3 regions of the Pseudomonas sp. GW823-FHT04A03 genome follow, and region 3 is predicted to be linked to each of the others. Evidence: predicted binding sites of a transcription regulator. Region 3 holds the regulator's gene; each other region holds the start of a gene.

Region 1 (10,698 bases), on a different contig from region 3:
TGATCCGGCCCGAACAGCACGATCGCGGTCGAACCCAGCTTGAAGCGACCCAGTTCCGCACCTTTTTCCAGATGAATAGGCGCACGGGCGGCTTCGTCGTAGCGGAAGGTTTTCAGCTCGCGCTTCGGTGGTGTGACCAGACCGGCCCACACGGTTTCAATCGATGCCACGATCATCGCGCCCACCAGCACCACGGCCATCGGCCCGCGCTCGGTGTCGAAGATGCACGCTACACGCTCGTTACGGGCGAACAGTTCCGGAACGTTTTCCGCGGTGGTCTGGTTGACCGAGAAGATCCGGCCCGGGATGTAGACCATTTCGCGCAGGGTGCCGGCCAGCGGCATGTGCACGCGGTGGTAGTCCTTCGGCGACAGGTAAACAGTGGCGAATTCACCGCCCATGAACGGCGCAGCATTCGCTGCATCGCCGCCCAGCAGTTCCAGCACGCTGAAGCTGTGGCCCTTGGCCTGGAAGATGCGACCGTGTTCGATCGGGCCGAGCTGGCTGATCGCACCGTCGGCCGGGCTGAGGATCGCGCCCGGGGTCTGGTCCAGCGGACGTGCGCCGTCTTTCAGTGCACGGGTGAAGAAGGCGTTGAAGTGCTCGTAAGCGGTCACGTCTTCAACCAGCGCCTGCGACATGTCCACTTGATAACGCTTGGCGAACCAGGTGGTGAAGGCATTCTTGAACCAGCGCACGCGACACTCGGCGACGCAGCCGGCCAGGCGCGACAGCAGGTGATGAGGCAGCAGGTACTGGCTGATGATAAACAAACGCTCTTTCATGACTGTCCTTAAAAATCCTTAAAGCTCGACGGGGGTGTCGGGGTGGTTGCCCCATTCGCCCCAGGAACCGGCGTAGCCCTTGACCCGCGGATAACCGAGGGCCTTGGCCACCAGATAAGTGAAACCGGACCGGTGATGGGTCTGGCAGTGGGTAATGATTTCTTTGTCTTTGGTGATCCCGAGGTTTTCGAGGATCTGCGGCATGTCGGTACGGATGCGCAGCTGACGCGCCTGATCCATGCCCGCCGTCCATTCGAAATTGACCGCGCCGGGGATGTGTCCGCCCTTGGCCGCCAGGACTTTCTCGCCGGAATATTCCAGCGGTCCGCGAGCGTCCCAGATCGCCAGGTCAGCAGCGCCGAGACGGCTTTGCAGGTACTCGCGAGTGGCGGTCGGTTCCTCGTGCAGGGTCAGGGCAACCGGGCCGCCCGCCGCCGGAGGAATCTGGATCGACATCGGCGAACCTTCCGCCAGCCACGCCGGCAGACCGCCGTCGAGGTAGTGATACTTGTCGTGACCGATCACGTCGAGCAGCCAGATGAAGCGCCCGGCCCAGCCGCCGCCTTCGTCGTCATAGACCACGTAGACCGCGTCCTTGCGATGGCCGAGCTCACCGAACAGTTCTTCGAGTTTTTCTTTGCTCGGCAACAGGCCCGGAGCCGGCGCCTGACCCAGCTGGGTGCGTTTCGGATCGACGAAGCGTGCGCCGGGAATGTGTCCCTCGGCGTAGCGGGCGGCACTGGTCAGATCCACCAGAATCAGATCGCGGGATTCGAGGCGCGGCAGCAGGTCGCTCGGCTCGATCACCAGGGCCAGGCCAGAGAAATCAGACATGTGAGGTCTCCAGAGCACAAAGGGGAAGGATTGTAGCTGTCATTGGCCGCGCTGGCTAAAACTGTGCAGGGCTTTCTCGATGCACTGCGCGGTTTTGCCGAAAGCCTGCACAGTGATGTCGGCGAACGGCCCGCCACCCTGGTCGGCGACCACGATCATGATCACCCGACCGTTGTTCACCAACGAGCGCAGGAACAGGTGTTCGCCACGGAACAGGGCGCGCAGCGAGGGCGGCAGCAGGGCGGAAAACTGGGCGTTGTTGTCCGGGGTGATCCGCACTTGCGCCTGCTGCGCGAGCAAGCGTTGCAGTACCGAACTCTGGCTGACGACGAAATTGAGCGCGGCGGCTTCCTTCGGCAACCCCGAGGTTTGATGGACGCGCAGATTGGCGTGGCTGCGGTCGGCCATCAGGATCATCACCCGGCGCATGCCGCTGGCGACCAGCGCATCGCGGGCGGCGACGGTCAGGCTCATGGCATTGGTGAAGCGGCTTGGCACGGCCAGCAGCTCGGCGCATTGGCGTCGCCACTGGGTCAGATCCTCGGCGGACGGCGCCGCAGCCGGGAGCATTCCGGCGGGCAGGCGACGGGTGCCCCACGGCCACAGCAGCGAGACCGCCGGGTGCCAGAGGTCGGGCATGGAGTGATGGCGAGCGCTGATGGCGGCCTGTTGGTGCAGCTGCTGTTGCACCTCGTCCATCGAGATTTGCAGGTAAAGGCTGGTCAGGTATTGCCAGCGCTCACTGTGCGGACTGTCCCAGGCCTGTTGCGCCGAGAGTGCCAGACCGTTGGCCAGCAGCACGGTGTTGGCCGGTTGGTTGAGCCAGCGGCGCAGGGTCGGGTCGTCGTCGAGGCGGTTTTGCTGGCGCAGCGGATGATCGACGTCGCGGGCAATGCGCAGAACCTTGACCAGTTCGCGCTGCTCGGTCAGCAGCAGCCGATAACCTTGCTGGACCCAGATCGGCAGACGCCAGGCTTCCACCAGCGCTTCGCTGATTTTCAGCAGGCGCACACCGAACAGCTGCTTTTCCACGACTCGCGCCGATTCGCCCTTGTGGATAACCCGCACTTCCCACTCTTCAAGCAATTTGGGAAAGTTCAGTGCCAATGGCCACAGCGGCGACAGAAACAGCAGGCTGCCCCAATGGATGTCCTGCCACAGGCGCGCCAGGCGACTGGCGAAAAAACCGTTGGCCTGTTGGGTAGCGTGCTGGCTGATCATCTGCAACTGGCGCAGGGCCTGGGGGATTTGTGCGGCAGGTTCGGCAGGCAGGCGCGCCAGCAGTTCTTCCGTACGGGCAAGGCCGAGGCGGTTGATCGCCACTTCGAGGTTTTCCGCAGGCGCAGTCATGTTGCCGTGGGTGTGGCGGTTGGCTTCGCGGATGATGCTCAGGGCCAGCGCCGGGCTGTCCTGCATCAGGTCGGCGATGTCGCGCAGCGAGCTGCGGTCATCGCGAATCGCCCGGCAGACCCGGTCATGGGCGTCTTGCGGCACTGGCAGGCGAACGCTGTCGAGCAGCTTCACCCAGCCATCGAGTGTGGTCGGTTTTACGTGTGGGACGTTCGTTTCATTAGCCATGTCTGGACGAGATCTTCACTGACTGTAGACGCGCCCGGCATGGGCTAAATTGGCTTTTCGCCTGAACTGGCTATAGTCTGGCGCAGTTTTGCCGATAAGTAGAAGAAGAGATTTTTTAACTTCCGAATATGACCTTGAACCCGACTTAAGTAAGTACTTTCTACCTATGGCTAAAATTATCGGCATCATCGTCGTATTCGCGAGCGTGCTCGGCGGATACGTGCTCTCCCACGGCAAGATTGCCGCCCTGATCCAGCCTTTCGAGGTGATGATCATCGGTGGTGCTGCACTCGGTGCATTCCTGCAGGCCAACCCCGGCTACATGACGATGCACGTGCTCAAGAAATCCCTGAGCATGTTCAGTTCGCGTTTCAGCCACACGTTCTATCTGGAAGTGCTGGGCCTGATCTACGAGATCCTCAACAAGAGCCGCCGCGAAGGCATGATGGCCATCGAGGGCGACATCGAAGATGCCGCCGCGAGCCCGATCTTCGCCAAGTACCCGGCGGTACTGAAAGACGAACGCATGACCGCGTTCATCTGCGATTACCTGCGCATCATGTCGTCCGGCAACATGGCTCCCCACGAGCTGGAAGGCCTGTTCGACATGGAACTCTACAGCCTGAAAGAAGACCTCGAGCATCCGTCTCACGCGGTGAACGGCATCGCCGACGCCATGCCGGGTTTCGGTATCGTCGCGGCGGTACTGGGTATCGTGGTGACCATGGCCTCGCTGGGTGAGGGCGATCAGAAGTCCATCGGTCTGCACGTAGGTGCGGCACTGGTCGGTACCTTCTTCGGTATTCTCGCGGCGTACGGTTTCTTCGGCCCACTGGCGCACTCCCTGGCCCACGATGCCAAGGAAGAGCTGAACGTCTACGAAGCCATCAAGGCCTCGCTGGTGGCTTCGGCTTCCGGCATGCCGCCATCGCTGGCTGTCGAGTTCGGTCGCAAGGTTCTGTACCCGGCTCACCGTCCAAGCTTTGCCGAGCTGGAACAAGCCGTTCGCGGTCGTTAAGTCATGGAAAATAACCAGCCGATAATCATCAAGCGCGTCAAGCGCATCGCCGGCGGGCATCACGGCGGGGCGTGGAAGATCGCCTTCGCCGACTTCGCGACGGCGATGATGGCGTTCTTCCTGGTGTTGTGGCTGCTGTCCACCGCGACCCCGGAACAGAAGATCGCCATCGCCGGTTACTTCAAGGACCCGGTCGGTTTCTCCGAGAGCGGCACGCCGTACATCATCGATCTGGGCGGTACGCCGACCCTGGCGCCGGAAAACACCCTCAACCCTGAGGTGAAGTCTCAGCCGCAGCCGGACAAGGTCACGGTCGACACCGAACAGGTTGAAGGCATGGCCGAGCAGGTCGAGAAGGAACGCCTGGAACTGTTGCTGCAGGAACTGCAGAACAAGGTCGACGAGAACCCGCAACTGCAGAAATTCAAGGACCAGATCCTGTTCGAAATCACGCCGAACGGCTTGCGCATCCAGATCATGGACGCCGAGAACCGGCCGATGTTCGACTCCGGTTCTGCACGCCTGAAGCCGTACTTCGAAGACATCCTGCTGGCCATGGCCGACACCATCAAAGCGGTGCCGAACAAGATCAGCATCAGCGGTCACACCGATGCCAAGCCTTATGTAGGCAATGGCGACTTCGGCAACTGGGAGCTTTCGGCCAACCGTGCCAACGCCGCTCGGCGCGCGCTGGTGGCGGGCAGCTATCCGGACGCTCAAGTGGCGCGGGTTGTTGGTTACGCCTCGTCGGCACTGTTCGACAAGGAGAACCCGTTCAACCCGGTCAACCGCCGCATCGACATCGTGGTGCTGACCAAGAAAGCCCAGGCCGCCATCGAAGGTTCGCAAGGTGCCGACCCGTCGCAACCGGCAGATCAAGGCCAGAACGGCGCCGCGCCGGCCACCCCGGTCGACCCGAACGCCTTGCCGGCAGATCAGCAGCCGGTGCCGGCCCACGAGTTGCGCGAACGGCTGAACCTGTTCGACGACCCGCTGCCGAAGCCGACCGAACCGGGCGCGGCACCAGCCCCGGCGCCTGCTGCACCGGCCACTGCTCCGACGCCCGCGCCGAAACAGTGACCCACAAAAAAGCCGACAGCGATGTCGGCTTTTTTGTGTCCTACGACGACTGGACACACTTTTCATCAGCCTCGCATCCGATAGCGTGGATGCCCTCGATCATTTTCGTGGCGTTACGAAAATGATCGAGGTTGGCAACGGTGGGCAACTGGCTACCGACGATTTCATGCTTACGCGTTTCGCCTGTTACTTGATTGCGCAGAATGGTGATTCGCTTAAACAGCCGATAGCCTTTACTCAAAGCTACTTCGTGCTGCACACGCGCAAGCAAGATCGAAAAAAAACACACGCCGGGGTAAATCACAGGAAAAGAGCATTGCCAAACAGGCGCCGAAATTACCGGCCGACTGATTTTAAGATGTCTGTTGGGTGATCGTATCGATAAGCAAAAGCCGCAGTCACCTGCGGCTTTTTTTGAACTGACGCTTTCCCAAAGCCAGTATTGCCGGCGATGTTGTTTAGTAACCGTTTTCCGGCAGGCTGGCGATGATCGAGCGGTAGCTGTTCATCCGCTGCTGCTGCACGCGGCCATCTTCTAGGGCCTTGAGCAGTGCGCAACCGGGTTCGCGATCGTGCTTGCAGTCGCGGAAGCGGCAGGTGCCGAGCAGGTCGTTGAACTCGATGAAGCCGGCTTCGACGTCGGCACGGCTGACGTGGCCGAGGCCGAATTCACGGATACCCGGGGAGTCGATCAGTTCGCCGCCGCCGGGGAAGTGGAACAGGCGCGCGGTGGTCGTGGTGTGGGTGCCCTGGCCGGACAGTTCGGACAATGGGCCGACGCGGGTTTCCACTTCGGGCAGCAGGCTGTTGACCAAGGATGACTTGCCGACACCGGACTGGCCGACGAACACGCTGATGCGCCCGTCGAGCTGCTTCTGCAATTGCTCCATGCCGTTGCCGTGGTGCGCCGAGACTTCCAGCACCGGGTAACCCAGCGTGCGGTACACCGCGAGCAAGGCATTCAGCGCCGGGGCGTTCTGCTCGTCGATCAGGTCGAATTTGTTCAGCAGCAGCAACGGGCGGATGCCGGCGTGCTCGGCCGCGACCAGATAACGGTCGATCAGGTTCGCGTGGGGCTCGGGAAGCGGGGCGAAGACGATGACGATCATGTCGACGTTGGCGGCCACCGGTTTGAGCTGGCCACGGCTGTCCGGACGGCACAGCTCAGTGGTGCGCGGCAGTTGCGCGACGATCACGCCGATGCCCTGGTTGCCGGCACGCCAGACCACTTGATCGCCGGTCACCAGCGCTGGCAGGTTGGCGCGCAAGTGGCAGCGGAAGACCTGGCCGGCCAGTTCGCCGTCAACGGCCTCGACCTCGACCTGCACACCGAAGTGAGCGATCACCAGACCGTGCTGTTCCGGGCCCAGATCGCCGCCTTCGAGCGCCTCGACAGCCGAGGACTCGCGTTTGGCGGCGCGGGCGGCGCGCTCGCCCTGAATCTTTTCGATGCGCCAGTTTTGACGACGATTGAGTTGGCGTTTGGCCATGGGTGTTCCGTCTGAAGAATGCAGCGATTAGGTAAAACGGCCGCGAGTTTAGCACGCCCGGCAGGCTGCCTAGGCTAAACTGCGCAGCATTGCTCAGGAGCCGAAATATGCAAAACCCGCAGAATCTGATCTGGATCGACCTCGAAATGACCGGTCTGGATCCGGAAAACGACGTGATCATCGAAATGGCCACCATCGTCACCGACAGTGACCTGAACACCCTGGCCGAAGGCCCGGTGATCGCCATTCACCACAGCGACGAAGTCCTCGCCCGCATGGACGAGTGGAACACCCGCACCCACGGCAATTCCGGCCTGACCCAGCGCGTGCGCGAAAGCCGCGTGAGCATGGCCGAGGCTGAAGCCGAAACCATCGCCTTCCTGGAGAAGTGGGTGCCGAAGGGCAAGTCGCCGATCTGTGGCAACAGCATCTGCCAGGATCGCCGCTTCCTTTATACCCACATGAAGTCGCTGGAAAGCTACTTCCACTACCGCAACCTCGACGTCTCCACGCTCAAGGAACTGGCCGCGCGCTGGGCGCCGGACGTGCGCGACAGCTTCAAGAAAGGCAGCACTCACCTGGCGCTGGACGACATCCGCGAATCCATCGCCGAGCTGCAGCACTACCGCAAGCATTTCATCAAGTTCTGAGATCGGCACCCACGCCGAGGCGCCCTCTTTTGGTGCCTCGGCGAAGTGAGTAGACTGCGCGCCTTCCTGCCAGGATCGCCACCATGTTGCTGATGCTCTACCTCGTCGCCATTACTGCCGAAGCCATGACCGGCGCCCTGTCTGCGGGCCGTCGCGGCATGGATTGGTTCGGTGTGGTGCTGATCGCCTGCGTCACCGCATTGGGCGGTGGTTCGGTGCGCGACGTGCTGCTCGGGCATTACCCGCTGACCTGGGTCAAACACCCGGAATACCTGGTACTGACCACAGTCGCGGCGATGATCACCGTGTTCACCGCACGCTGGATGCGTCACCTGCGTTCGCTGTTTCTGGTGCTCGATGCGGTCGGTCTGGTGGCCTTCACCCTGATCGGCTGCATGACCGCCCTGGAAATGGGCCACGGCATGCTGGTGGCCTCGGTCAGCGGCGTGATCACCGGTGTGTTCGGCGGCATCCTGCGCGACATCTTCTGCAACGACATCCCGCTGATCTTCCGCCGTGAGCTGTACGCCAGCGTCTCGTTCGCTGCGGCGTGGTGCTACATGGTGTGTCTTTTCCTCAACGTGCCGAGCGAACAGGCGATTCTGATCACCTTGTTCGGTGGCTTTCTATTGCGGCTGTTGGCAATTCGCTTCCACTGGGAAATGCCGAAGTTCGTCTATAACGACGCGCCTTGACGGTCGGCGTGTTGTTTCAACGCCCATTCCACATGTTCACGCACCAGTTCTGACGGGTATTCGCGCCGTGCGTTGAGTGCTTCCAGCACTGGAATGCTTGATGGTGCGTTACCCAGTCCTACCGCCAGATTTCGCAGCCAACGCTCGTAACCCGCGCGGCGCAACGGCGAACCCTCGGTGCTGCTGAGGAATTTGTCTTCATCCCACAAGAACAGCTCGGCCAGTTCGGCGTTGTCCAGGTTGTGCCGTGGCTTGAAATCGCTTTCGCCGGACGGGCGGGCGAAGCGGTTCCACGGGCAGCAGATCTGGCAGTCGTCGCAGCCGAACACGCGGTTGCCGATCAGCGGTCGCAGGTCTTCGGGAATTGCATTTTTCAGCTCGATGGTCAGGTAGGAAATACAGCGTCGCGCGTCCAGCACATACGGGCCGACGAAAGCGTTGGTCGGGCAGATGTCGAGGCACGCGGTGCAGCGCCCGCAGTGTTCGGTACTGTGGGGTTCATCCACCGGCAGGGGCAGGTCGACGAACAGTTCGCTGAGAAAGAAGTAACTGCCGGCCTTGCGGTTCAGCACCAGGGTGTTTTTGCCGATCCAGCCCAGGCCGGCCTGTTCGGCGATGGCTTTTTCCAGCACCGGGGCGCTGTCGACGAAGGCGCGGAAACCGAACGGGCCGATCTCGGATTGAATTTTGTCCGCCAGTTGTTGAACGCGTTTACGGATCAACTTGTGATAATCGCGGCCCAAGGCATAACGAGAGATGTAGGCCTTTTCCGGTTTCGCCAGCAATTGCGCCATTTGCGTGTCGCCCGGCAGGTAATCCATGCGCAGCGACACCACGCGCAAGGTGCCCGGCACCAGCTCTTCGGGGTGCGAGCGTTTGCTGCCGTGGGCGCCCATGTACTCCATTTCGCCGTGGTAGCCGGCCTCGAGCCAGCGTTGCAGGTGCTGTTCGTGCTCGGCCAGGTTCAGACCGCTGATGCCGACTTGCTGGAAGCCCAGCTCGCGGCCCCAGTCCTTGATGGATTGGGCGAGGGCAGGCAGATCTGTGGTGATGGCGGACATGAGGCGAGAGAAACCGGAGCTGAGGTGCGTATAATTCTGCCAGACATCGGAGCCCGAAGACGCATGCCGCACACTAAAGATCAATTACCCGACGCGCTGTACCGTGCTGCGCAGGTGCGCGAACTCGACGCACGGCTGATCGCCGCCGGCACGCCGGGCTTCGAATTGATGCAGCGTGCCGCCCATGCCACGTGGCGCGCGCTGGTGCGCCAATGGCCGGCCGCGAATGAAATGACGGTGCTGGCCGGGCACGGCAACAATGCCGGCGATGGTTATCTGGTGGCGGCGCTGGCGCATCGGGCGGGTTGGCAGGTTCAGGTGCTGGCTGTCGGAGAGCCGCAGCGTTTAAAGGGCGATGCCGCCGTGGCGCACGCCGAAGCCGTGGCCGACGGTGTCCCGATTGCCCCATGGGATCTGTCCTGCGAGTTGCGCGGCATTGTCGTTGACGCGTTGCTCGGCACCGGCCTGAGCGGCGAGGTGCGTGAGCCTTACGCCGCTGCGATTGCAGCGATCAATGCCAGCGGACTGCCGGTAGTAGCGGTCGACATCCCTTCCGGATTGTGCGCCGATACCGGTCATGCGCTTGGTGATGCAGTGCACGCTGATCTCACCGTGACATTCATCGGCCTAAAACTCGGGCTGTTCACGGGCGCGGCGGCGGATCACGTCGGCGTACTGCTGTTTAACGATCTGCAGGCCTCTGCCGAAAACTTCAGTGACATTCCTGCCGCCGCTCAACGGCTCGACGCGGTTAACCTGCCGCGTCTGGCGGCTCGCGCGCCGGCTGCGCACAAGGGGTGTTTCGGCCATGTGCTGCTGATCGGCGGCGATCACGGCTTTGGCGGGGCAATTCTGTTGAGCACCGAGAGTGCGTTGCGCAGCGGGGCCGGGATGGTTTCGCTGGCGACCCGTCCGGAACATGTGCCGGCGGCGTTGAACCGGGTGCCGGAAGCCATGGCGCTGGGCACTTCTTCGGCCAATCAATTGATGGGGTTGCTGGAAAAGGTGTCCGTGCTGGTGGTCGGGCCGGGGCTGGGGCAGGCGAGTTGGGGGCGGGCGCTGTTGTCGGCTGCTGCCAATGCGCCGTTGCCGCAGGTGTGGGATGCCGATGCGCTGAACCTGCTGGCCTGCGGTTTTGTCAGTCTGCCCAAGGATTGTGTGATCACGCCGCATCCGGGTGAGGCCGCGCGTCTGCTGGGGATCAGCACCGCCGAGGTGCAGGCCGATCGTCCGGCGGCGGCGCTGGCGTTGAGCAAAAAATATACAGCGGTGGTGGTGCTCAAGGGTGCGGGCAGTCTGATTGCTCATCCCGATGGCCGTCTGGCGCTGTGTCATCAAGGCCATCCGGCCCTGGCCACTGCCGGGCTCGGCGATGTATTGGCCGGTCTGACCGGCGCGCTGCTGGCCCAGGGCATGGACGGTTTTGATGCCGCGTGTCTGGCGGTCTGGCTGCACGCCAACGCCGGGGCGCAACAAGGTAAATTCGGCCGTGGGCTGGCGGCCAGTG
Region 2 (10,698 bases), on a different contig from region 3:
GCAATGGCTGATCGGGCCGCTGTCCGATCGGTTCGGCCGGCGCCCGTTGCTGCTGGGCGGTTGCGCACTGTTCGGCGTGACCTGCGCGGCAGCTGTCGCCACGCCCGGCATCGAAGTGTTCAACGCCCTGCGCCTGTTGCAAGGCATGGGCCTGGGGTTTGTCGTGGCCGTCAGTTACCCCGCGCTTCAGGAAGTCTTCTGCGAGGCGGATGCGGTGCGCCTCATGGCGCTGCTGGGCAATGTCGCCCTGCTTTCGCCCCTGCTCGGCCCGTTGCTCGGCAGTCTGCTGCTGGAATGGCTGAGCTGGCGCGAGCTGTTCCTCGGTCTGGGCCTGATCGCGACGCTGACCTGGATCGGACTGTATGCCTGTATGCCGGAGACGATCGGCGTTGTCCGTCACGACGGCGGTCAGCAAGCGCCGATCCCCTTCTCCTTTCGCCAGATCAGCAGCCGTTATCTGGCGCTGCTGCGCAACCAGCGGTTCGTCGGCATCTGCCTGGCACTGGGTCTGATGAGCCTGCCGCTGATTGCCTGGATCGGACTGGCGCCGCTGCTGCTCGTCCAGTTGCTGGGACTGACCACGCGCGAATATGCGCTGTGGCAGATTCCGGTTTTTTCGGCGGTCATCGTCGGCAATCTGATCCTCGATCGACTGCTCGCGTCACGGGATCTGCCGCAACTGATTCGTCTGGCGCTCTGGCCGTTCTGCCTGGGTTTGCTGACCTTGATCGTCATCGCACTGACCAGTATGTCCCTTGCAGGGTTGATGACCGGCCTTGCGCTGTATGCCGTGGGGCTGGGCATGAGCAACGCCGCCCTGTACCGACTGGCACTGTTTTCCAGCGATGACAGCAAAGGTCTGGTCTCCGCCGCGATCGGCATGATCTCGATTGCCGTGATGGGTATCGGTGGTTCGCTGATCGCGGCTATCGGTGGCGGCACCCGTCTTGAATCCTTCGCCATCTTGGCGGCGCTGGGCGGTCTGCTCAGCCTGCCCCTGCTGTACCGGTTTCTGCCACACATCCCGACAGACTCCGCCACTTCCACATAACAACAAGGACGCCTGATGAACCACTTCCCCCACAGCGACGCGCTTTGCGCGTTGACGCAACCCTATTGTCCGGATTCAGTGCCGGACGGCCTGTTCGACCAGGCCATGGCCGAGATCAGTCGATTTCACTGCCAGCACACTCCCGGCTACGAACACTGGCTGAACGCCAATGGCCTGACAGTAGGTGACCTGGATCACCTTGATGACTGGTCACGGCTCCCGCCCGTTTTCGCCAGTTATTTCAAGCGCCAGTCCTTGCTCAGCTCCACCGCAACGGACGCACTGGAACTTACTTCCTCCGGCACCAGCGGCGAGAAAAGCCGCATGCGTTACGACGAACGTAGTTTGGGGGCGGCCCAGAACATGGTCGAACGAATCTTCCAACACTACGACTGGAACACCCCGCACTCCCCGTGCAACTACCTGCTGCTGAGCTATGAGCCCGAGGGCAGCATCAGCCTGGGAACGTCCTTTACCGATCAGTTCCTGTGCCGGTTTGCTCCCGTCAATCGCGTGGCCTACGCACTGCGCCGTACGGGCGGCGGTCATGAGTTCGACGGCTTTGGCGTGATCGCAGCCTTGCAGTCCTTCGCCGAAGAAGGTTTGCCGGTACGGATTTTCGGCTTCCCGGCGTTTCTCTGGCAGACACTGCAACGCATGCAGGCCACCGGGGTGGCGGACCTGCAACTGGCAGAAGGCTCGTTGACGCTGTTTGGCGGCGGCTGGAAAACCCACGCGGCGCAAGAGATTCCCCGCCAGCAACTGTACGAGCGCATTCACCGCCAATTGGGCATCGAGATGTCCCGCTGCCGGGATGGTTATGGCGCGGTCGAGCATGCGGTGCCTTACCTCGAGTGTGCTCACCATCATTTCCATGTGCCGGTCTATTCGAAGGTTTTCGTGCGTCATCCCGCTGACTTTACGGTGCAGCCTTACGGTCGTCAGGGCTTGCTGAGTTTTGTCTCGCCGTACATTTCATCGAGCCCCGCGCACGCGGTGGTCATGAGCGATCTCGCCACTCTGTACCCCGGCGCCAGCTGTGGCTGCGGGCTGCCTGGCGACTGGTTCGAACTGCATGGCCGCGCCGCCACCACGGCTGGCCGAAGCTGCGCCATGGCCGCCTCTGAACTGCTGGGGAAGCACTGATATGTACTTGATCAACGGACAGCTTCACGACGACTTCACCCTCGACGGCGCACTGCAACAGCTTTACCTGGAGTTGTCGGAACGATTGGCCAAAACACTCGAAACAGCGACCGTGCTGGGCGCAGCAGCCGCTTTTGCCAAACGTCTGCAGGATCCGGACACGGCATTGCCCATCGATCCCGAGCAACGCCAGTCACTGATCGAGTTCTGCCAACCCGCTGCCCTGCGGCGCAAGCTTGAGCGTGAACTCGGCGAACAACCGGGCAGCCTGCGCCGCATCGATTATCGCCAGCCGCGCTTCGAACGCTGGAGCCCGCTGGGTCTCGTGGTTCACATCACCCCCGGCAATGCGCCGCTGCTGGCCTTCTGCGCGGTGATCGAAGGCCTGTTGGCCGGCAACGTCAACTGGTTGCGCCCCAGCAGCAGCGATCAGGGGGTGACCGCTCAATTGCTTCATGGACTGGCGCAGTGCGATGCGAGCGGCCAGATCGCCGGGCATGTCGCCGTCGTTCCGGCCAGCACGGCCCGGATCGGTCAGCTGTGCCAACAAGCCAACGGCGTATCGGCGTGGGGCGGTGAGTCGGCGCTGCAAGCCATCCGCCAGCAACTGGCGCCCGGATGTCGCTGGATCGACTGGGGCCACCGCATCAGCTTCATCTACCTGACACCGGTAGCGGTCACGCCAGACTCGTTGGACGCCGTGGCCGATGAAGTCTGTCGCCTCGATCAGCAGGCCTGCTCCAGCCCGCAATGGCTGCTGGTGGACAGTGACGATGAAAACACTTTGCGTTCAATCGGCGAGGGACTGGCCGAGGCGTTCGAGCGCCGCGCCCGACACTGGCCAGCCCTGTTGCCGTCGATTCAGGAGACCTCGGAAATCACCACCCGCACGGCGATGGCGCGACTGGCTCACAGCTTTGCCGGTGTCAGCGGTCAGGTCTGGCAAACCCCGGACTGGCGCGTCATCTGGAGCCACGACCAGACACTCGGCCCCTCGCCGCTGTTTCGCAGCCTTTTGCTCAAACCTATGCCGCGCGCACGGATCACCGAGGCGCTGCTGCCCTGGCGAAACGTGCTGCAAAGCGCCGGGTTGATGTGTGCCGAACACGAAATGGCCGAACTGGCTCAAACCCTGATCGCTGCAGGCGTCACGCGGGTCACCCCGGTGCAGGCGATTCACGAGGGCTATGAGGGCGAACCCCACGACGGTGTGTATGCCTTGCAGCGCTTGAGCCGACGGGTGTCGGTCAGTCTGCCGGCTACAGAGCTGGCCACACGTGTCACGCTCGATCCGCTGCCGACGCCATCCTGCGTGGCCAATCTGCCGATCATGAGCAAGGACACCTTTGTCGCCCGCCCGATCCATCCGGCGGCGCGGTTGTATTTCCGCTCCGGCGGCAGCAGCGGCACCCCGGCGTTGGCCGGCTACAGCTACCGCGATTTCGATCGGCAGATGCGCGCCAGTGCCGATGGCTTGTTCGCGGCGGGCCTCGACCCGAACCACGACCGGGTGATGAACCTGTTTTTCAGCGGCGGGCTGTATGGCGGTTTCTTCAGCTTTTCCAAAGTGCTTGAGCTGCTGGGGGCCGCGCACCTGCCGATGGGTGCGCCGGCCGATGACGATTACCGCGAGATCGCGCAGATAATCATCGATCAGCGCGTCACCGTGCTGGTCGGTATGCCCAGCACCCTGCACCGCTTGTTCCTCAACGAGCAGACACGGCTACGCGAGTATGGCGGGATCGAAAAGGTCTTCCTCGGCGGCGAACATCCCGGCGAACAAAGCCTTGCGCTGATGCGCGACTGCGGCGTCAGGCTGATCCGCTCGGCCGTTTACGGCAGTGTCGACGCCGGCCCGCTCGGCCATGCCTGCCCGGCCACCGGCGATGGCGTGTTCCATCTGATGAGCGATATCCAACACCTGGAAATCGTCGAATTCGAGACTGATCGAGCGGTGACAGGCAGTGAAACCGGGCGCCTGGTGTTCACCTCCATCGAGCGCGAAGGTCAGGACGTTCAGCGCTACGACGTCGGCGACAGCGGTCGCTGGATTCCCGGTGCGTGTGACTGCGGGCTGCCCACGCCGCGCTTCGAGCTGCTGCAACGTCACGGCAGATTGATGCGCATCGGCACGGACTTCATCTGCCTGTCGCAATTGGCCGAGCATCTGCAGACCGAGTTCCAGCTGACACTCGAACACGCTCCGGACGGCCTGGAGCGCATGCGGTTTCGCAGTCCACGGCAACCTGATGATGTTCAGCGACGCCTGCTGGACTATCCGACCCTGGCCACACTCATCCAGACAGGCCTGCTGACCGTTGAGGTTGAGGTTTGCGGCAGCGACCGCTTCACGCGCAACAGGCACAGCGGCAAGACGCCGCTGCTGATCGACAATCGGGGCGTTCGTCCCTGTGCAGACAGGCGAGGAGCCAAACATGAACACACGGTTTGAACTGCAAGAACTGGTCACGTTTGCGCGACAGCAATCCGGTTTTTATGCGCGTCACTTCGCCGACATTCCCCTGCTCATCTCATCGCTGGAACAACTGCCGGTGATTGACCCTGTGGAATACTGGAAAGGCAGTCATGACCTCGATCATTGGCCTGTCCTGACGGCGCCGATGAATGACGCACTGGTTTTCAAGACCGGGGGCACCACCAGCGCCGGCAAGTTTTCACTGTTCCGGCGTGAGGAATGGCAAACGCTGGTGACGGACTTCGGTCGCAGTCTCGACGCGCAGTTGAGCGCCGGGGACCGAATCGCCAACCTGTTCTTTGCCGGCGACCTGTATGCCAGTTTCATCTTTACCCACGACGCGCTGGCGCAGGTTGAAACCGGGATCGTCGAGTTTCCCTTCACCGGTCATGTCGACTCGAGCCTCCTGGCCGATGCAATTGCCCGGCACCGGATCAACGTGCTGGCGGGGCTGCCGGCCCATCTGCTGAGTTTTGCGGCGTGGCTGGAGCAACATGATCGGTTCCTTGAGGGCGTCACCACCTTGCTCTACGCCGGTGAAAGTCTGTTTGACGCACAGTTGCAAAGGCTGGCGCGGGTGTTTCCCAATGCACGTGTGGCCTCCATCGGCTACGCCAGCGTCGACGCCGGTTTTATCGGTGCCAGCCATCGTGACTGCGAGCTGGGCGAACATCGGGTTCCCGAAGGCCACAGTGTGCTGGAAATCCTCGACGAGCAAACCGGTGAAGTGATCAAAGACTGCGACCGTGTCGGACGCCTGGTGATGACCAACCTCACGCGCCGATTGATGCCGTTGATCCGCTACCCGGTCGGCGACCGTGCCTGCTGGCGCGAGCCACCCGGAACGTTCCGGCGCAAGTTCGCGCTGATGGGACGCTGCGCCGACAGCCAGCGCGTGCGGGTGGGCATCCTCACCCTGCTGCCACAATCGATCGGCGAGACCGTGCGGCGCATCACCGGCAGCGACGATTGGCAACTGGTGATCGAGCAGGACGGCGTCATGGATATCCTGAGCCTGCACTGGGTACCGGATGCCCGGTCTTCGGCAATCGATGACGCCGACCGGACGCTGCACAGAGCTTTGATCGAAGACTATCCGTTGATCGAGCAACTGAGCGCCGATCGCCTGCTGGCGCTACGAATTCGTTGCTGCACGGTTCAGGAGCTGGAACGCCATCCCCGCTCCGGCAAACGTCAGTGCGTGCTGGATCGGCGCGTTTACAACGGCTCTGCCCAGGAGCGTTGCTGATGGAATCCATCACACTGAGAAGTTATCGCACCAGCGACGCCCCGGCCGTCAGTCGCCTGTTCAGAAAGATCTATGGCGACCATTACGCTCAGCCGCATGTCTATCTGCCCCGGATGATCAGTCAGAACCATGCCGATGGCCGCTGGCACTCGTTGGTGGCGGTGGCGGACGACCAAGTGGCTGGGCACTCCGCGTTGATTCTCGACAAAGGATCATCCCTCGCCGAACTGGCCCTGAGCGTGGTCGATCCGCAAATCCGTGGGCAACAAGTCGCCACGCAACTGGGCCGACACCTGCTGATCCACGCGCAGGCGCTTGGTTATCAGGGTGTCACGATCAGACAAATGACCCATCACCCCTACACCCAGAAAATGGCCGCCAGCCTTGGTTTTCACAACACCGGCCTGTTGCCCGATCATGCACCGTCGCCCTTTGGCGGCTCGGACCCGGAATCGCTCGTATTGGGTTACGCCCCTGTCGACGGCTACCAGCGCCCGCTACCGACCTTGACCTGGCCGGATGAATGCCGCGAATTCATGCAACACATGTGCGACGTGTTCGGAACGCGGTTGAACGTGTCGCCCTGGATGGGCGCGCCGGCGCAACTGGAACAGCGTTGGGGCCGATACGACGGGGTTTTCAACGAAGTGGATGACAGCCTGCTCAAACAGTTGCAGCAACTGCCCGCTCATTGGCTGATATCGATAAGGCTCAGGCTGGCGCAGGGTTTCGACCATGCCTGGCGCCGGTTATCGATGATGGGGTTCGTGTTCAGCGGACTGGCGCCTGATGACAAAGGTGCAGGATGGCTGGCGCTGTTTCATCGCGGATTCCAGCCCAGAGCCCTGACATTGCATTGCCCGAAAATGCAGCGATTGCATGACGATATGCAGCGACAGACCGGTCCGCTGGTGGAACTTCAGATTTTCGACAGCCCCCCATGAACGAAAGAGCCCGCCCCGTTGCCGGGGCGGGCCCTGTGTGTCACGCCTTCGCTTTGACACCTTGATCGGTAGGAAGCTTGCGCTCCCCGCCCTGACCGTAAGTCTGCAGGTTCTGCAGGACATAGATGGCTTTCTTGAACTCGGGGATCAACGTATTCGCGTACTTGTTGCCCTTGAGATTGTTGTTCTGGATGGTATCCAGCTGCGTCGCGAAATACTCCAGCGCATTGAACTTGGCATCCGGATCCTTCTGTACGCCGAAGCGATCAAACTTGTCGCCGGCGTTGAGCAGGGTCATGGACGTGATCTCGGAAATCAGGCCCCGGCTGCGCAACATCGCACTCAGACTGCCCAGCTGCTTGGCCGAAACATTGGTGGGATCGAAACCCTTGATGTTCTTGTGCAGCCCCTGCTTGTCCATCTCCGCCGTATTGATCGCGGTGGGATCGTTACCCACCAGGGCCAGCATCTGCTTGACCTTCACGCTTTGAGAAACCGGTTTGCTCGAGCTTCCTGTATCTCGAACCAGCAAACCTGTCTTGGGTTGCCAGGCACCGGTATATCCGATGGTCATGAGCAAGCTCCTTGCGAGGAAAACATGAAAAATTCCTTGTTGAACCACTTTTGAGTTGCCCGGAGTATCGGCCGGCAAACTAATGACACCAACCCCTTTCTGCACCTTTTTACAATTTTTGTACATTCACGATACAAACCGGTAACAGCCCCGGAAATACGGGACTAGAGCGTTCATGATTATGGGATGAAAGTGGGTTTATTGCCCTAATGTTCGGGACGGTTAGTTCTTATGTATCAGGCTGGATACGTTCCTTTGGTCAGGATCGCCTCTTTTAGGACGAAAGTACCTAAAGCTTCCCGAAGACCCGACGATACGTTAGGAAACCCGCGCTGTTTTTTCCCTGCCCACAATAAGAATCCCTGCTCAAGGACCGGTTTCCATGCCCGCATTCCGCACCATTCAGGCTCGTTACACGCTGTTTCTGGTTCTGTTCATTCTGTTGTTGTCGGTGCTGACCGTGGTTGGCATCAGCCAGCTGGTCGCGCCCAAGCTGCGCCATACCGAAGAACAAGTCGTGCTCAACCGCATTGCTGAAGTGGCCGAGCAGATCCAGGGCGAATTGAACAAGGTCCAGGCGCAGCAGCGCAGCATCACCCAGACCATTGCGCTGCTCGACAGCGCGGCCATCGACACGGTGTTGCCCGGGCTGGTGGACCAATACGGCGAGCTGAAAGTCTTCGGCGGCGGCATCTGGCCGCTGCCCGGTCAGCGTGAGGCCGGGCGCAACAAGTTCAGTACGTTCTGGCACCGCGATGCCTCCGGCAAACTGGCGGTGAACACCTTCTGGAACAGCGACGCGGCCCCCAACTATTACGACCAGAGCTGGTACAAGGGCGGCATGCAGACCCCGCGCGGCCAGTGCGCCTGGGCCGCAGCCTATAAAGATGACGCCAGCGCCGAACCGCGCACCAACTGCGCCATGGCCATCCAGAAAAACGGCAGCGCCTGGGGCGTCTCGACCATCGACGTGACTCTCGGTTTCTTCAACGATCTGGTGGCGCGCAAGGAAAAGGACCTCAACGCCGAAATGCTGATCGTCGAGGCCGACGGCAAGATCATCAGCAACAGCTCGCGCATCAGCGGGCCGATCGTGCTGAAGAACATCAGCGAACTGGCCGGTGGCTCGACCTTCGCCAGCCAGGTCAAGGCCGGGCTGCAAAACCGCGAGCAGGCGCAACGCGTCGAATTCGACAACCACGGTGAAGCCAGCACCTTCTTCATGCGCCCGATCGAAGGAACCCCGTGGTTCCTCGCCACCGCGCTGCCGACCAAAATGCTCACCGCGCAACGTGACGATGTGCTCAGCAGCCTGAGCCTGTTGCAGATTCCGCTGGTGATCCTGCTGGTGCTGTTGCAGGTCTATGCGATCCGCCAACTGGTTTCGCGGATGAAAGCGCTGAAAGCCAACATCGATTCGTTGTCCAGCGGCGATGCCGACCTGACCCGGCGCATCACCATCCGCGCTGAAGATGAACTCGGCGCCATCGGGCATTCGGTCAACACCTTCATCGCCTACCTGCAGAACATGATCGGTGAAGTCACCCAGGCCACCGGCGCCATGGCTTCGAGCCTCGACAACCTGCAACGCACCTCGGCGCACACCAGCCAGATTCTGCTGCGTCACGCTTCGGAAACCGATCAGACCGTTACCGCAATCAACGAGATGAGCTCGACCGCCGAAAGCGTCGCGCAAAATGCTGCCGAAACCGCCGCGTTCACCCAGCGCGCCAACGAAAACGCCGACCGCTCGCGGGTGGTGGTAGGCGAAGCCTCAAGCAGCGTGGTCGCGCTGATCGACGAAGTGGCCAGCGCCACCCACAAGGTTGAAAGCATGCAGCAGGACGCTCAGCGCATCACCGAAATCCTCGGTGTTATCGGCGCCATTGCCGGCCAGACCAACCTGCTGGCGCTCAACGCGGCAATTGAAGCGGCGCGGGCCGGTGAACAGGGCCGTGGGTTTGCGGTGGTGGCGGACGAAGTGCGTGCCCTCGCCGCCCGCACCCAGGCCAGCACCTCGGAAATCAACGAAATGTTGAGCCGTCTGACCCAAGGCGTGAGCTCGTCGGTCAGCGCCATGGAAAACACCCAGGCCAGTTGCCAGTCGGCCGCGGATGCCACTGCGCGAGTCAACAGTGGCCTCGACGAGATGGCCGGTTCGGTCAGCCACATCAACAGCCTCAGCACCCAGATCGCCACCGCCGCCGAGCAGCAAAGCGCGGTCACCGAAGAGATCAACCGCAGCATGGTGCAGATCCGCCACATGGTTGATGAGCTGGTGGAAAGCGGTCAGGCCAGCGAACTCAACACCCGCCAGCTGCTGGAAGCCAACAGCCGGGTGAGCGCGATCATGGGGCGCTTCAAGGTTCGCTGACAGTTTTGTCATCTTGCGCTCAGTGGCCTGTCAGCTTTGATCTACGATCATGTTGGCAGGCCTGCCTCGTATCACTTGGAAACACTCCGTTGATGCCCGGCAGGAAAAACCGGTCAAAATGCCTTCCTTTTTTGACCGTTCCTCCTTCGAGCCGAGAGCCCTCCATGCGAAACCACCTGCGTCTGGCCGCCCTGAGCGCCCTGTTCATCTCCTCCCTGGCGCAAGCCGCCGACCTTATTCCGATCGAAGTCCACCGCGACGCCAATTGCGGCTGCTGCAAAAAGTGGATCAGCCACCTGGAAGCCAATGGCTTCAAAGTCGAAGACCACGTCGAAAGCGACATGAGCAGCTTCAAGCAGCAACACGGCGTTCCGCCACGTCTGGCGTCCTGCCACACCGCGATCATCAACGGCAAATTCGTCGAAGGCCATGTGCCGGCGGAACAGGTGCTGGCCCTGAGCAAACGTGACGACCTGCTGGGCGTTGCCGCACCGGGCATGCCGATGGGCTCGCCGGGCATGGAAATGGACGGCATGAGCGATGCGTATCAAGTGATCGGCCTGAAGAAAGACGGCGCCGATGTGGTGGTGGCGGATTACCCGGCCCATTGATGACGGCGGGTTATCTCGGGCTGTTCCTGGCCGCATTCGGTGCGGCGACGTTATTGCCACTTCAATCGGAGGCCGTGCTGGTCGGGCTGCTGGTCAGCGACCGTTATTGGTTGTGGGGGCTGCTGGCCGTAGCCACGCTGGGCAACGTCCTGGGTTCGCTGGTGAACTGGTGGCTGGGGCGCGGGCTGGAACGCTTTCAGGACCGGCGCTGGTTTCCGGTCAGCCCCAGGCATATGGAGCGCGCCCGAGTTCACTATCAGCGTTATGGTCACT
Region 3 (10,698 bases):
AAGATCCAGGCCAGAATCTGCATGGCGCGCTTGAACGCGCTCATCGGCGATTGCAGCAGCGCGGCACCGACGGTGCCACCGAGCACGATCAGCGCCGCCGGGCCGTTGGCCAGCGCGCCGAGGTGACCACCTTCCAGGTAGTTGCCGCCGATGATGGCGACGAACGCCATGATGATTCCGATAAGGCTTAGAACATCCATCAGACGCATGCCTCGACGATGTGCTTGCCGATATCGTCCAGGCTGTACACCGCGTCGGCGAGGTCAGCTTTGACGATGGCCATCGGCATGCCGTAGATCACACAACTGGCTTCGTCCTGAGCCCAGACCGTGCTGCCGCCCTGCTTGAGCAGGCGTGCACCTTCGCGGCCGTCGGCGCCCATGCCGGTCAGTACGACCGCCAGAACTTTGTCACTGTAGGACTTGGCTGCAGAACCGAAAGTGATGTCCACGCACGGCTTGTAGTTCAGACGCTCGTCGCCCGGCAGGATTTTCACCGCGCCACGGCCGTCGATCATCATCTGCTTGCCACCCGGTGCCAGCAGCGCCAGGCCCGGACGCAGGATGTCGCCATCCTCGGCTTCCTTGACGCTGATGCGGCACAGCTTGTCCAGACGCTCGGCGAAGGCCTTTGTGAAGGCTGCCGGCATGTGCTGGATCAGCACGATCGGCGCCGGGAAGTTGGCCGGCAATTGAGTCAGAACCCGTTGCAGCGCTACCGGGCCGCCGGTCGATGTACCAATGGCGACGAGCTTGTAGTTCTTGCGTTTCGGGGCCGGCGACGAAGCGCTGGCCGCTGGCGCGCGAGTCGGTGCAGGCGCAGGTGCCGGACGGGCCGGAGCACTGCTGTGACTGCTGCCGTGATTAGTGAAGCCCGACGGCGCAGGAGCAGGAGTCGGCGCAGGTGCAGCGGCAGGCGCCGGCGCACTGTAGGCACTGAAACGACGGTTGCTGCGCGAGATGCTGTGAACCTTCTCGCACAGCAGTTGCTTGACCTTCTCCGGATTACGGGAGATGTCTTCGAAATTCTTCGGCAGGAAATCCACCGCGCCGGCATCCAGCGCATCCAGGGTGACCCGGGCGCCTTCGTGCGTCAGCGAGGAGAACATCAACACCGGCGTCGGGCAGCGCTGCATGATGTGCCGCACGGCCGTGATGCCATCCATCATCGGCATCTCGTAGTCCATGGTGATCACGTCCGGCTTGAGGGCCAGGGCCTGATCGATCGCCTCTTTACCGTTGGTTGCCGTGCCGACAACCTGGATGCTCGGATCCGCTGAAAGAATTTCCGAGACGCGGCGGCGGAAAAAACCCGAATCGTCCACCACCAGGACTTTGACTGCCATAAACACTCCATTAGGTGCGGCGGGACGTTGTCGCCCCGCCGCCCCGGATTCAAATACGCCGTGCGGCGTAACGCTTGAGCATGCTCGGAACATCGAGAATCAGTGCAATGCGGCCGTCACCGGTGATGGTGGCGCCGGACATGCCCGGAGTTCCCTGGAGCATTTTGCCCAATGGCTTGATGACCACTTCTTCCTGGCCGACCAGTTGATCGACGACGAAGCCGATCCGCTGGGTGCCCACCGAAAGGATCACCACATGGCCTTCGCGCTGCTCTTCGTGAGCGGCGGAGCTGACCAGCCAGCGCTTGAGGTAGAACAATGGCAGCGCCTTGTCCCGCACGATCACCACTTCCTGGCCGTCCACCACGTTGGTGGTCGACAGGTCGAGGTGGAAGATTTCGTTGACGTTCACCAGCGGGAACGCGAACGCCTGGTTGCCGAGCATCACCATCAGGGTCGGCATGATCGCCAGCGTCAGCGGCACCTTGATGACGATCTTCGAGCCCTGACCCTTGGTCGAGTAGATGTTGATCGAACCGTTGAGCTGGGAAATCTTGGTCTTCACCACGTCCATGCCGACACCGCGGCCGGACACGTCGGAGATCTCGGTCTTGGTCGAGAAACCCGGGGCGAAAATCAGGTTGTAGCACTCGGTGTCGCTCAGGCGATCGGCGGCATCCTTGTCCATCACACCGCGCTTCACGGCGATGGCACGCAGGACGTTCGGGTCCATGCCTTTGCCGTCATCGGAGATCGACAGCAGGATGTGGTCGCCTTCCTGCTCGGCCGCCAGGATCACCTTGCCGCCACGGGCCTTGCCCGACGCTTCGCGTTCTTCCGGCGACTCGATGCCGTGGTCGACCGCGTTGCGCACCAAGTGGACCAGCGGGTCGGCCAGTGCCTCGACGAGGTTCTTGTCGAGGTCGGTCTCTTCGCCCACCAGTTCCAGGTTGATCTCTTTCTTGAGCTGGCGTGCCAGGTCGCGAACCAGACGCGGGAAGCGGCCGAAGACTTTCTTGATCGGCTGCATCCGGGTCTTCATGACGGCGGTCTGCAAGTCGGCGGTGACCACGTCGAGGTTCGACACGGCCTTCTGCATCGACTCGTCGCCGCTGTTCAGGCCCAGGCGCACCAGACGGTTACGCACCAGCACCAGCTCGCCGACCATGTTCATGATTTCGTCGAGACGCGCGGTGTCCACACGTACGGTGGTCTCGGCTTCGCTCGCCGGTTTTTCCGGTGGCGGCGTCGCCGGTGCACGGGCCGGAGCCGGTGCAGCGGCGGCAGCCGGTTTGGCCGGTTCGGCTTTCGGCTCAGGCGCTTTTGCAGCAGGTTTTGCCGCAGCGGCCGGGGCCTTGGCGGCAGGCGCTGCAACCGCCGAAGCATTGCCGGCCGTCACGACGGCACCGGTGGCAACGTCAGTGAACTTGCCTTTGCCATGCAGATCGTCGAGCAGCGATTCGAACTCGTGGTCGGTGATCAGATCGCTACCGGCCGCAGCTGCTGCCGGGGCAGCAGGCGCAGGAACCGAAGCAATCGCCGACTCCAGCGCATCGACGGCAAAGTTGCCCTTGCCGTGCAACTGATCAAGCAAGGCTTCGAATTCGTCGTCGGTGATGTCCGAGCTGTCGCCCGCCGCCGGAGCAGCAGGTGCCGCAGCGGCCGGAGCCACGGCGTCAGCCGCGAACTGGCCCTTGCCATGCAACTGGTCGAGCAGCGACTCGAACTCGGCGTCGGTGATTTCATCGCTGGCCGCTTCATCGGAAGCAGGTGCAGCGGCAGCCGCCGGGGCTTCGGCTTCGGCCTTGACGGCGTTCAGCGAGTCCAGCAACTGTTCAAATTCGTTATCGGTGATGTCACCCGAATCGCCTTCGACGACCAGTTCTTCGATCATCTCGGCAACAGGCGAAGCCGGGGCTTCATCCGCCGATTGCGGTTCAGCCAGACGCGCCAGGGCGGCCAGCAGTTCCGGGGTGGCGGCGGTGATCGGGCTACGATCGCGGACTTCGCTGAACATGCTGTTCACCGCGTCCAGCGCTTCGAGCACCACGTCCATCAGTTCTGCATCGACGCGTCGTTCACCCTTGCGCAGGATGTCGAACACGTTTTCGGCGATGTGACAGCACTCCACCAGCTCGTTGAGCTGAAGGAAGCCGGCGCCCCCTTTTACAGTGTGGAAACCGCGAAAAATTGCGTTGAGCAGATCTGCGTCATCCGGGCGGCTTTCCAGCTCGACCAGTTGTTCGGACAGTTGCTCAAGAATCTCGCCGGCCTCAACCAGGAAATCCTGAAGGATCTCTTCATCGGCGCCGAAGCTCATTAATGGGGTGCTCCTACAGGTCTAAAAACCCAAAAAAACTCAAAATCCAAGGCTGGATAGCAAATCGTCCACATCGTCCTGACCGGACACAACGTCTTCTCGTTTATCGGCATGAATCTGCGGACCTTCACCCTGCGAGAGATGTTTTTGTGGATCTTTTTCAGCAAGCATCGCCGCACGGTCATGTTCGATGCCCGCAAAGCGGTCCACCTGGCTGGCCATGAGCACGAGCTTGAGCAGGTTGCTTTCGACTTCGGTGACCAATTGGGTCACGCGCTTGATCACCTGGCCTGTGAGGTCCTGGTAATCCTGGGCGAGCAGAATGTCGTTCAGATTGCTCGACACCGCGCGGTTGTCCGCGCTGCTGCGTGCCAGAAAACCGTCAACCCGGCGCGCCAGTTCACGGAACTCTTCAGCCCCGACCTCACGGCGCATGAAGCGGCCCCAATCGGCGCTCAAGGCCTGGGCTTCGTCAGCCAGGCCATTGACCACAGGGGTCGCGCTTTCCACCAGATCCATGGTGCGGTTGGCGGCAGCTTCGGTCAGTTTGACCACGTAGCCCAGGCGCTCGGTAGCGTCGGTGATTTGCGACACTTCCTCAGCCTGCGGCATGTGCGGATCGATCTGGAAATTGACGATCGCACTGTGCAGTTCACGCGTGAGCTTGCCCACTTCCTGGTACAGGCCACGGTCACGGGTCTGATTGAGCTCATGGATCAGTTGCACAGCGTCGCCGAACCTGCCCTTTTCAAGGCTTTCGACCAGTTCGACCGCGTGTTTTTTCAGGGTCGACTCGAAGTCGCCCTGTGAAGATTCTTTATGCTCCATAGCTCCCCCGCGCGTTCATCAGCCGATGCGTTCGAAAATCTTCTCGATTTTTTCTTTCAACGCCTGGGCCGTGAAAGGTTTGACCACATAGCCGTTAACGCCGGCCTGGGCCGCTTCGATGATCTGCTCGCGCTTGGCTTCAGCGGTCACCATCAGCACTGGCAGGTGCTTGAGCTTTTCATCGGCGCGCACGTGGCGCAGCAGGTCGATACCGGTCATGCCAGGCATGTTCCAGTCGGTCACCAGAAAGTCGATGCTGCCGCTGTTGAGCACCGGAATGGCGGTGGTGCCATCGTCGGCTTCAACGGTGTTGGTGAACCCGAGATCACGCAACAGGTTCTTGATGATCCGCCGCATCGTTGAGAAGTCATCAACGATGAGGATTTTCATGTCTTTGTTCAATTCGACCTCCAAGCAGTCTTAAACGCGTCCAGCACCTGGACGCGCCATTTCAATCAATCCGGCAAAACACTCGATGACTGTCTGGAGCACAACAGAGCAAGACCGGTGCCGTTCACCACCGCACCAGCCTCGTTCGCAGTGTCCCCACACTGCCTTCAGCGCGCTCGCCACTCCCCCAAACGCCCCCGCAAGCGGGCCGCGCACTGGCTGTGTAACTGGCTGACCCGCGATTCACTGACGCCAAGGACTTCACCGATTTCCTTGAGGTTCAGCTCTTCGTCGTAGTACAGCGCCAACACCAGTCGCTCACGCTCCGGCAAATTGGCAATCGCGTCCGCCAGCGCGGCCTGGAAACGTTCGTCTTCCAGATCGCGCGACGGCTCCAGATGAGCACTGGCGCCATCCTCGTGCAGCCCTTCGTGTTCGCCGTCCTGCAACAGGTCGTCGAAACTGAACAGCCGGCTGCCCAGGGTGTCGTTCAAAATCCCGTAGTAATCGTCGAGACTCAATTGGAGTTCGGCCGCAACTTCGTGATCTTTAGCGTCACGGCCGGTTTTAGCTTCAATCGAGCGAATCGCGTCGCTGACCATACGGGTATTGCGGTGAACCGAGCGCGGTGCCCAGTCCCCCTTACGGACTTCATCGAGCATCGCACCGCGGATCCGGATGCCCGCGTACGTTTCAAAACTGGCGCCCTTGCTGGCGTCGTATTTGGTCGAGACTTCAAGCAGGCCGATCATCCCGGCCTGGATCAGGTCTTCGACCTGCACACTGGCCGGCAATCGCGCCAGCAAGTGGTAGGCGATGCGTTTGACCAGTGGCGCGTAACGCTCGATCAGCTCGTACTGCGCGTCACGCGCCGACTTTTTGTAAAGGTTCATACCGCTGGCGGTCATAGCACAGGTCCTGCCGTTTGCTGCACGAGGCGCTCGACGAAAAATTCGAGGTGACCGCGCGGGTTGGCGGGCAGCGGCCAGGTGTCGACCTTCTGTGCGATCGCCTTGAACGCCAGTGCGCACTTGGAACGCGGGAAGGCTTCATAGACCGCACGCTGCTTCTGCACCGCCTTGCGCACGCTTTCGTCGTAGGGCACTGCGCCGACGTATTGTAGGGCGACGTCGAGGAAGCGATCCGTGACCTTGGTCAACTTGGCGAACAGATTGCGACCTTCCTGCGGGCTCTGGGCCATGTTGGCCAGGACGCGGAAGCGGTTCATGCCGTAATCGCGGTTGAGCAGCTTGATCAGCGCGTAGGCGTCGGTGATCGAGGTCGGCTCGTCGCAGACCACCAGCAACACTTCCTGGGCTGCGCGAACAAAACTGACTACCGAGTCACCAATACCCGCAGCGGTGTCGATCACCAGTACATCGAGATTGTCGCCGATGTCGCTGAACGCCTGAATCAGGCCGGCATGCTGGGCCGGGCTCAGGTGAACCATGCTCTGGGTGCCGGAAGCGGCCGGCACGATGCGGATCCCGCCGGGGCCTTGCAACAGCACGTCGCGCAGCTCGCAGCGGCCTTCGATCACGTCGGCCAGGGTGCGTTTGGGTGTGAGGCCCAGCAGAACGTCGACGTTCGCCAGCCCCAGGTCGGCGTCCAGCAGCATGACCCGACGGCCAAGCTCTGCCAGGGCCAGGGACAAGTTCACTGACACATTAGTCTTGCCGACGCCACCTTTGCCGCCGGTCACCGCGATCACCTGTACGGGATGCATGCTGCCCATGTTATTTCTTTACCTTGTCTTGCATAGACGGAGGCCACATTACTGGCTGCGCGTTCACAACCGGAACAATGCATGGCAGACCATCGATGTAGGTACAAAAACGGTTCATTACCTCAGCCAACCTGCTTGGTCGGACTGTGGTAGATATCAGCGAACATGTCAGCCATGGCTTCTTCGCTGGGTTCTTCCTGCATTTGCACACTGACGGCGCGGCTGACCAGTTGATGACGGCGCGGCAGATGCAGATCATCCGGAATACGCGGCCCATCGGTCAGGTAGGCGACCGGCAGTTCGTGACTGATCGCCAGGCTCAGCACTTCGCCAAGGCTGGCCGTCTCATCCAGTTTAGTCAGGATGCACCCGGCCAGCCCGCAACGCTTGTAACTGTGATAAGCGGCGGTTAGAACCTGTTTCTGGCTGGTGGTTGCCAGGACCAGATAATTTTTCGACCGAATGCCACGACCGGCCAGACTTTCCAGCTGCATGCGCAGTGCCGGATCGCTGGCTTGCAGGCCGGCGGTATCGATCAGCACCACGCGTTTGCGCAGCAGTGGATCCAGCGCCTGCACCAGGGACTGGCCCGGATCGACGTGGGTCACCGAAACGTTAAGGATGCGACCCAGAGTCTTGAGCTGCTCCTGCGCGCCGATACGGAAACTGTCCATGCTCACCAGCGCGATGTTCTGCGCGCCGTACTTGAGCACGTAACGGGCGGCCAGTTTGGCGAGGGTGGTGGTCTTGCCCATGCCGGCAGGGCCGACCATGGCAATCACCCCACCCTCTTCCAGCGGCTCGACTTCCGGTACGGCAATCATCCGCGCCAGGTGCGCCAGCAGCATGCGCCAGGCCTGACGAGGTTCGTCGATCTCGGTGATCATCGACAGCAGATCACGGGACAGCGGGCCGGACAAACCGATGCGTTGCAGACGACGGTACAGGTTGGCCTGAGCCGGACGGCTGCCTTGCAGCTGGTTCCAGGCCAGGGTGCCGAGTTGCACTTCCATCAGCTCGCGCAGGCTGTTGAGCTCGAAACGCATCGAGTCGAGAGCACGCGGGTCGACGCCAGCGGAAACCGCTGCAGGCGCCGGGGCTGGACGGGCCGGAGCCTCGTAGGTCGGTTCGGTCAGCGGCTCGGCAGCGGTCAGCGGCAGGCCGGCCGTCAACGGCAGCCCGGCGAACAGCTGGCGATTGGTGTTGCCGTCGGCTTCGCCACGCAGGCTCAGTTCGGCCTGGGCGGTGACGATGCGCGACTGGGTCTTGCGCAGCTCATCCTCGAGTTCCATGTTCGGAACACGCGGGGCCAGCGCCGACAGTTTGTAATCGAGCGCCGCCGTCAGCTCGACGCCGCCGGCAATGCGGCGGTTGCCAATGATGGCGGCATCAGCGCCCAGCTCATCACGAACCAGCTTCATGGCCTGACGCATATCGGCGGCGAAAAAACGCTTAACTTGCATAAACCACTACCTCAGCCGTTGGGCCCTACTGTCGCAACGATGGTCACTTGCTTGTTGTCCGGAATTTCCTGGTAGGCCAGCACATGCAGTCCGGGAACTGCCAGGCGACCAAAGCGCGAGAGCATCGCGCGAACCGGGCCTGCTACCAACAGGATCACCGGCTGACCTTGCATTTCCTGGCGCTGCGCCGCTTCGATCAGCGAACGCTGCAGCTTCTCGGCCATGCTCGGCTCCAGCAGAACGCCCTCTTCCGAGCCTTGTCCTGCCTTCTGCAGACTATTGAGCAATATTTGTTCCAACCTTGGCTCCAGCGTGATAACTGGCAGCTCCGACTCAGTCCCTACAATGCTTTGGACGATGGCGCGGGATACGCCGACCCGCACAGCGGCCACCAAAGCGGCGGTATCTTGACTCTTGGCGGCATTGTTGGCGATGGCTTCGGCAATGCTGCGGATATCGCGCACCGGCACGTGTTCGGCCAGCAGCGCCTGCAATACCTTGAGCAGTTGCGACAGCGTGACCACGCCCGGCACCAGCTCTTCGGCCAGTTTCGGCGAGCTCTTGGCCAGCAATTGCATGAGTTGCTGCACTTCTTCGTGGCCGATCAGCTCACTGGAGTGCTTGTACAGAATCTGGTTCAAGTGGGTCGCAACCACGGTGCTGGCATCGACCACGGTATAACCGAGCGATTGTGCCTGCGCGCGCTGACTGACTTCGATCCACACCGCCTCCAGGCCGAAAGCCGGATCTTTGGCGGTAATGCCGTTGAGCGTGCCGTAGACCTGCCCCGGATTGATCGCCAGTTCGCGATCCGGGTAGATCTCGGCTTCGGCCAGGATCACGCCCATCAGGGTCAGGCGATAGGCGCTAGGCGCCAGGTCGAGGTTGTCGCGGATGTGCACGGTCGGCATCAGGAAGCCCAGATCTTGCGAGAGCTTTTTGCGCACGCCCTTGATCCGCGCCAGCAATTGCCCGCCCTGGTTGCGGTCCACCAGCGGAATCAGGCGGTAGCCGACTTCCAGGCCGATCATGTCGATCGGGGTCACGTCGTCCCAGCCCAGCTCCTTGGTTTCCATGGCGCGGGCCGGCGACGGCAGCAATTCCTGCTGACGCTGAACCTCTTGCAGCGCCTGCACCTTGGCGACGTTCTGCTTCTTCCAGAACAGGTAAGCGCCACCGGCGGCCAGAGCAGCCATGGACAGGAACGAGAAGTGCGGCATGCCCGGCACCAGGCCCATGACCGCCATCAGACCGGCAGCCACCGCCAGCGCTTTGGGCGAGGCGAACATCTGGCGATTGATCTGCTTGCCCATGTCTTCCGAACCGGAAGCACGGGTCACCATGATCGCCGCAGCTGTAGATAACAACAGTGATGGCAATTGCGCCACTAAACCGTCACCGATGGTCAGCAAGGCGTAAACCTTGCCCGCGTCGGCAAAGGTCATGTTGTGCTGGAAGATACCGACGGCCATGCCGCCGATCAGGTTGATGAACAGAATCAGCAGGCCGGCGATGGCGTCACCACGCACGAATTTGCTGGCACCGTCCATCGAACCGTAGAACTCTGCCTCTTGGGCGACTTCCTGACGACGGGCCTTGGCCTGGGCCTGATCGATCAGACCGGCGTTGAGGTCGGCGTCGATCGCCATTTGCTTGCCAGGCATCGCATCGAGGGTGAAACGCGCGCTCACCTCGGAGATCCGGCCGGCACCCTTGGTTACCACGACGAAGTTGATGATCATCAAGATCGCGAAGACCACGATACCGACCACGTAGTTACCGCCGATCACCACCTCACCGAAGGCCTGGATCACCTTACCGGCAGCGGCGTGGCCGTCCTGACCGTGGAGCATCACCACCCGCGTAGACGCCACGTTCAGCGCCAGTCGCAACAGCGTCGCCACCAGCAGGATCGTCGGGAACACCGCGAAATCCAGCGGCCGCAAGGCGTACACGCAGACCAGCAGCACGACGATCGACAGGGCAATGTTGAAGGTGAAGAACACGTCGAGCAGGAACGGCGGCACCGGCAACATCATCATCGCCAGCATGACCAGCAGCAACAGCGGCACACCCAGATTGCCCCGACTGAGGTCGGCAATGTTCGAGCGAGCACTGTTGATTAACTGAGAGCGATCCACCGGTTTTCCCCGTTCCTTTAAAGCAAACTTTTGACGCCCGAAGCAGGCGCACGGCGGCTACTGCAAGAAGCCTTCCAACTTTTGCAGGTGATTGAAATAGAGGGGGAGATAAGCTGTTCTGAGGCGTACAACCAGGGGCTCGCCTCAGAAAGCGAAACACGACGAGGCCAAGCCATCGACGGTTATGCGATCAGAATCTGCTGGGCGAAAATCGGACCTAATGCGAGGGCGTTGCTATCGAAGTACGGCGTCCCTTTGTAGAGAGGAGACCCGCCCACATCCACCAAAGCCTCCTCGGCGTGCATGACCACTACCACGGTTTCCGGGTTAAAGACCGAGACTTTTGTATCGCCCTTCATCAAATTGAGGCCCCACTCAAACCAGATAAGAGGCAAATCGCGGGGCTCGATTGGCGGATCTCCCGCCCCGAGCCGAAAGTATCGTCTGGAAGTGATATGAAAATTACCTCCCACCATTTGGAAGAC

The links. The regulator FliA, encoded in region 3, starts transcription of late flagellar genes. The targets are predictions, from matches to a motif close to CTAAAGTTTNNNNNNNNNNNGCCGNTAA.
Region 1: the regulator FliA is predicted to act here: its motif matches at 3,268-3,295, upstream of motA (flagellar motor stator protein MotA).
Region 2: the regulator FliA is predicted to act here: its motif matches at 7,730-7,757, upstream of AC1Q9F_RS01940 (methyl-accepting chemotaxis protein).

Annotation. Positions count from the first base shown of each region.
Region 1 covers NZ_JBXAIV010000004.1:199,191-209,888, reverse strand. The annotation lists gene asd (archaetidylserine decarboxylase) at 1-785, opposite strand, end outside; gene AC1Q9F_RS13595 (rhodanese-like domain-containing protein) at 804-1,619, opposite strand; gene AC1Q9F_RS13590 (HDOD domain-containing protein) at 1,659-3,197, opposite strand; gene motA (flagellar motor stator protein MotA) at 3,364-4,215, shown strand; gene motB (flagellar motor protein MotB) at 4,219-5,295, shown strand; gene rsgA (small ribosomal subunit biogenesis GTPase RsgA) at 5,754-6,785, opposite strand; gene orn (oligoribonuclease) at 6,893-7,435, shown strand; gene AC1Q9F_RS13565 (trimeric intracellular cation channel family protein) at 7,519-8,130, shown strand; gene queG (tRNA epoxyqueuosine(34) reductase QueG) at 8,112-9,191, opposite strand; gene AC1Q9F_RS13555 (NAD(P)H-hydrate dehydratase) at 9,255-10,698, shown strand, end outside.
Region 2 covers NZ_JBXAIV010000001.1:452,940-463,637, reverse strand. The annotation lists gene AC1Q9F_RS01970 (MFS transporter) at 1-1,051, shown strand, start outside; gene AC1Q9F_RS01965 (LuxE/PaaK family acyltransferase) at 1,067-2,197, shown strand; gene AC1Q9F_RS01960 (aldehyde dehydrogenase family protein) at 2,199-4,649, shown strand; gene AC1Q9F_RS01955 (phenylacetate--CoA ligase family protein) at 4,633-5,922, shown strand; gene AC1Q9F_RS01950 (GNAT family N-acetyltransferase) at 5,922-6,866, shown strand; gene AC1Q9F_RS01945 (hypothetical protein) at 6,907-7,440, opposite strand; gene AC1Q9F_RS01940 (methyl-accepting chemotaxis protein) at 7,823-9,814, shown strand; gene AC1Q9F_RS01935 (DUF411 domain-containing protein) at 9,979-10,425, shown strand; gene AC1Q9F_RS01930 (YqaA family protein) at 10,425-10,698, shown strand, end outside.
Region 3 covers NZ_JBXAIV010000011.1:105,515-116,212, reverse strand. The annotation lists gene AC1Q9F_RS23425 (flagellar motor protein) at 1-200, opposite strand, end outside; gene AC1Q9F_RS23420 (protein-glutamate methylesterase/protein-glutamine glutaminase) at 200-1,345, opposite strand; gene AC1Q9F_RS23415 (chemotaxis protein CheA) at 1,395-3,665, opposite strand; gene AC1Q9F_RS23410 (protein phosphatase CheZ) at 3,705-4,493, opposite strand; gene AC1Q9F_RS23405 (chemotaxis response regulator CheY) at 4,512-4,883, opposite strand; gene fliA (RNA polymerase sigma factor FliA) at 5,051-5,791, opposite strand; gene fleN (flagellar synthesis regulator FleN) at 5,788-6,618, opposite strand; gene flhF (flagellar biosynthesis GTPase FlhF) at 6,732-8,072, opposite strand; gene flhA (flagellar biosynthesis protein FlhA) at 8,084-10,213, opposite strand; gene AC1Q9F_RS23380 (hypothetical protein) at 10,396-10,698, opposite strand, start outside.